Regions from separate parts of the Photobacterium kagoshimensis genome, predicted to be linked through region 2. Evidence: riboswitches for the same ligand, from Rfam matches in the RefSeq annotation. Region 2 holds a riboswitch; the other holds the start of a gene.

Region 1 (2,469 bases), on a different contig from region 2:
CACTAGTGTAAGCCTTTAAATGACCAAAAATAAAGGGCTTACGGGCTTTTCACTGAGTACGAAAAAGTGAAAAGCGGCAATAAGTTTGCTTGGGCTGATAATACCGACTTTGTTTGATCGCGGCTATACCATTGCCTTATGCTGTTTTCGAAGAAATACACTAAAGTGTAAACTTATTATTACAGGTTCAAGGTGGCGCCGATAAAACAGCAAATGAAGATAAATGATAATAAACCGTCTGTTCGGCTTGTTATGGTGCGCCATGCGCAAACTGAGTGGAATCTTGTTGGTAAGTTACAAGGTTGGCGAGACAGTCGCTTAACGATTGAAGGTCGAAAGCAGCTCGCCTGTTTGATATCAACAAGCCAATGCTGTCGAAAATACCCCGCCGATATTGTGTATTCAAGTGACCTTGGCCGAGCTCTGGCGTCTGCTCGTATTATTTGTAACGAGAGTGGCGGTCATATCGTGCCAGATCAACGCCTGCGCGAAAGAAGATTTGGTATTCTCGAAGGTAAGCAAAAAAATGAATGTGTTGACGGTTTTTTACATACTCAACACTGGTTAGCTTATCAAAGCCGTTATGAAAAACGACTGGATGCGTACGATACGATAGCGACAGGTTTATTAGCAGAGAGTGAGCTCATGTTTGAGCGGCGAGTAGCCGATTTTTTACAGACTTTGGTCAGTCGACACGCAGGAAAAACAGTTTACGTGGTGAGTCACGGCGAGTGGATTCGCTGCGCATGGAATATTGTCAATGGCCGAGTATCGTGGTCATACGGAGAAGGTATTCCCGTGAATACAGCAATGAAAATATTTGAGCTAATGCCATCTCAGCTTAATTTAAGTGAATGAAAAGTAAATATTAGTGTTGATAACTAGAGGTATATCATTAAACTAGTTCGATAATAAACCACATAATAAGTAATGTCATTCCAGCTTGAATACTGAGTGACCATGGTGAGAGATAATCGCAGCAAAATAGCCTTTATCAGCCATGCAGGGAATCAGGTGAGAAACCTGAGCTGTACCCGCAACTGTAAGCGATGAGTTTTAACAAAGCCACTGAGTAATGACGATATTATTCGGGAAGGGGTTGAAGCGGTTTAGTCGTTAGTCAGGATACCTGTTACTTCATTCGCTTCCGAATTCTGAGCGGGGATACTCAGCATCGTACCTTCCAGCGATTTCTCTATCGTTGCGTTCGGCTATTCGGGGGTAATTGTATTTGAACCCCAGTAATGGATGTCGAGCTTTTCGCAAAGCTAAACAGCATTACCACTATGGAATGGTAAGGCGCTATGGCGAATCATAAAAATTGTGGAGCGAGCTTTGGTCACCAAGGTTAAGCGCTCAAAAAAACGCACCGATTTACGTTCTGGTTTTACGACTGGTGCTTGTGCTGCGGCTGCCAGTCGTGCCGCTGTTCATGCTTTGCTGACAGGGCAATCTCTGCCGTTTATTTCTATTACTTTGCCTAATCTTGAATCGGCTACCTTTGCTATTGCACGACTTGAATACCATTGCGATGGTGTACTTGCTGGGGTTATTAAAGATGCAGGCGATGATCCTGATTGTACCCATGGCGCTGAAATTCAGTGCTTTGCGCAATGGAGCGACCAATCAGGCATTTTACTTGATGGTGGCGTTGGGGTTGCGCGAGTAACCTTACCAGGGCTGGAGTTACCCGTTGGCCAGCCTGCGATAAACCCTGTGCCTCGGGCTAATATCCTCGATATGGTGCAGCTCGAATGGAACCTAAACGCTGATGCCAAATCACGTAATTGTTGTCAGCAAGGTATCGTGCTAGAAATTCGTGTACCTGATGGTGAAGAACGCGCCAAAGAAACCATAGGTCCTCGCCTCGGGTTAATCGGCGGCATTTCTATTCTTGGCACGCGTGGCACGGTCAAACCTTATTCCACCTCTGCTTTTTCTGCTTCAGTGCGCCAGTCTGTGCAAATTGCTAACGCGAATCAACAAAATCATGTTGTGCTCACGACGGGGTCTCGCTCCGAAAAATCCGCTATGGCAATGCTGCCGCAGTTAGACAGTATCTGTTTTATTCAAGCGGGCGATTTTGTCGGCGTTGGTTTACGTGCTAGTAAGCGTTATCACGTCCCAAAAGTAACGGTTGTCGCCATGATAGGCAAGCTAGCCAAAATGGTGGCTGGTCACATGATGACACATGTCTCAGGCCGTGCCATCGACTTTCAATTATTGGCAGATCTTGCGATTCAAAGTGAGTGCGCAGCTGAACTGTGCGAGCAAATAAGAGATGCGAATACGGGCCGCCATGTTTTAGATTTATGGCGTGAAACGTCCCCTCAAGCTTTTTTAGATTTGCTATGCCAACAAGCAGCGGAACATGCCGCAGTATACGTTGATCATTATCTTGATATCGAATTTCGATTAATTGATTTTGATGGTCGCTTATTGGCCATGCACCGCTCGCCATCTCATCAT
Region 2 (2,469 bases):
TGTAGCTTTGTAAATCCACGTTTTGATCTTTTAGGCGGCGGAACTCACGTTTGCCTTCCATTGCATCGGTAAAATCTTCCGCAGACATACGAATGATTTGTACGTTATCAATGTTGTTTACCGCAATATTGTATTGTGCTGAATCAACCGACGGTTTGGCTAACTCTGTTGCGAGTACGCGGTCAAAATTTTGCGCCAGCGCCAATGAGAAATTACCGTTGCCACAGTAAAGCTCAAGCAGATCACCTTCACTTTCTGCTGTGCAGTCAACAGCCCACTCCAACATCTTCTGCGCTACTTCACCATTTGGTTGAGTGAAGCTGTTTTCAACTTGCTTGTACGTTAGAACGCGATCGTGCACTTTCAGCTTTTCGATAACGTGCTCTTGGTCGAGAACAATCTTTTGTTTACGAGCACGGCCGATGAAGTTCAGGTTAAAGCCTTCATCATTTAAACGCTGCTTTAACGCTTTTGCTTCAGCTTCCCACTCTTCATCCAGTTGGCGGTGATAAAGCAGTGATACCAGAATCTCACCGCTTAATGTGGACAGAAAATCCACTTGAAACAGTTTGTGACGCAGCGCTTTAACAGGCTTTAATGCATCGACCAGAAGTGGCATTAAGTCGTTAATTAGACGGCTTGCTGCTGGAAATTGATCGACACGGTATTTCTCACGCGTTTCTTGATTGAACATGACGTAGTAAAGATCTTCACCTTCATGCCATACGCGAAACTCTGCACGCATGCGGTAGTGCTCAGCAGGAGAGGCAAAAACCTCAAGCTCAGGCGTCTCAAAATCTGCGAAGATATTTTGAATACGTTCTGCTTTTTCATCCAACTGAAGTTGGTAATCAGCGGGATTGATTGCGGTGGATGCCATTTGTTTGCCTCAAACTGCTCAAATTAAGAGCGGAGATTTTATTGCATTGTTGGGCGATGTCCAGCTTTGAGGCCGAGAAAGTGTCAAAGCTGGTGCTTATTTACTGCTAAGCATAAACAAAGCTAGACAATTAATGTTGAGCTTACTAGCATTCGCGATGCGCTGGTTTGCCATAATGGCTAGGGAATACGGTGGAAATCCGTAACTGACGCGCAGCGGTAATAGAGAACGAAAGCACATGGACGTTGTTCCAAACACTGTTTTGTCTATTTAGCTCAGCAATAGATGAAATGGGAAGTTGTTGCCGTAGGCGGTGTAAACCTTGCTCTTAAGTCCGAATACCAACCAGTGCTTCGAAGCAATGTGCTTAGTAATAAACGCGACTTAAGGTATCCAATCTAATGAATAAAACGCTCTTAGCAGTGGCGTTAGCCCCTCTATTTTTCCAAAGTCAGGCTTTTGCGACCGAAACATCAACCGATGATGTGATGGTGGTAACAGCAAACCGATTTGAACAACCTCTTTCTTCTGTTTTAGCTCCTATCAGTGTTGTTACACGTGAAGAAATCGAAGCTATCCAAGCCAAAGCGCTGCCAGAGGTATTGCGCCGTTTACCGGGTGTTGAAGTTGCACAAAATGGTGGCTTAGGACAAAACGCTTCAGTTTATATTCGTGGTGCAAATAGTAACCAGACACTAGTGCTTGTTGATGGTGTACGAATTAGCTCGTCAATTGGTGGTGGTGTTAACTTTAACCGCTTCCCTATTGGTTTAGTTGAGCGTGTTGAAGTTATTCGTGGTCCTGGTGCTGCAAAATATGGCTCAGATGCTATTGGTGGTGTGATCAATATTATCACTCGCTCTCAGCAAGGCGATGACACTAAGCAAATGACATTAGGCGCTGGTAGCCGTGCATATAAAGAAGCGAACTTTGTTGCTAAATCTGATGTGAGCGATACCGGTCATTTACAGGTGGCCGCAGGTTTCGTTCAAACGGATGGCTATAATGTGCGACCACAGCCAGGTAAGAACGATGGTGTAAAGCACGGCTACGATAGCAAAAATGCACTAGTGGGTTATGAGCACCAATTATCTGACAACACTAAAGCCTATGGCTCAGCGAGCTGGTATGAGAATGAAGCTGAGTACGATAGCTATGGTGTCAAAAACTTTGGTTATGTGCGAAACCAGAATGTCACCGCGCAGCTTGAACACCAAGCAGCAGCATGGCAAACGCAGTTTAGTACGAACTACCAAGATACCCAATCACGTAATTACAGCCAGAGTGAGGGTAAAGATAAGGCGAGTACTCGCACAAATTCCGATATGTTCAATGTGCAGTGGGCGAACCTTTATCAGCTAACCGATATGTTACAACTGGGGGGCGGTCTTGATTGGCGCCGTGAAAAGTTAAAAGATGATGCGTTAAGTTATGGTTCAAAACATAAGCTAGCGGGTGAAAGTCGTAATAATTACGGTGGCTATGTTTCAGGTCTAATGGAATGGAACCAACTAACAGTTGAAGGTAATGCTCGTTACGACAAGCATGATAAATACGATAACTACGCGACGTGGTCTTTAGCAACTGCC

What was found. A riboswitch is a leader RNA that binds a small molecule or an ion and turns the genes downstream of it on or off. The one in region 2 is predicted to bind cobalamin.
Region 1: another riboswitch for cobalamin. It lies ahead of L4C35_RS17395 (cobalt-precorrin-5B (C(1))-methyltransferase); the one in region 2 lies ahead of L4C35_RS19530 (TonB-dependent receptor domain-containing protein).

What each region holds. Positions count from the first base shown of each region.
Region 1 covers NZ_JAKJSO010000018.1:130,391-132,859, reverse strand. The annotation lists gene L4C35_RS17400 (histidine phosphatase family protein) at 214-858, shown strand; cobalamin riboswitch at 955-1,151, shown strand; gene L4C35_RS17395 (cobalt-precorrin-5B (C(1))-methyltransferase) at 1,336-2,469, shown strand, end outside.
Region 2 covers NZ_JAKJSO010000022.1:100,625-103,093, forward strand. The annotation lists gene trmA (tRNA (uridine(54)-C5)-methyltransferase TrmA) at 1-880, opposite strand, end outside; cobalamin riboswitch at 1,027-1,244, shown strand; gene L4C35_RS19530 (TonB-dependent receptor domain-containing protein) at 1,282-2,469, shown strand, end outside.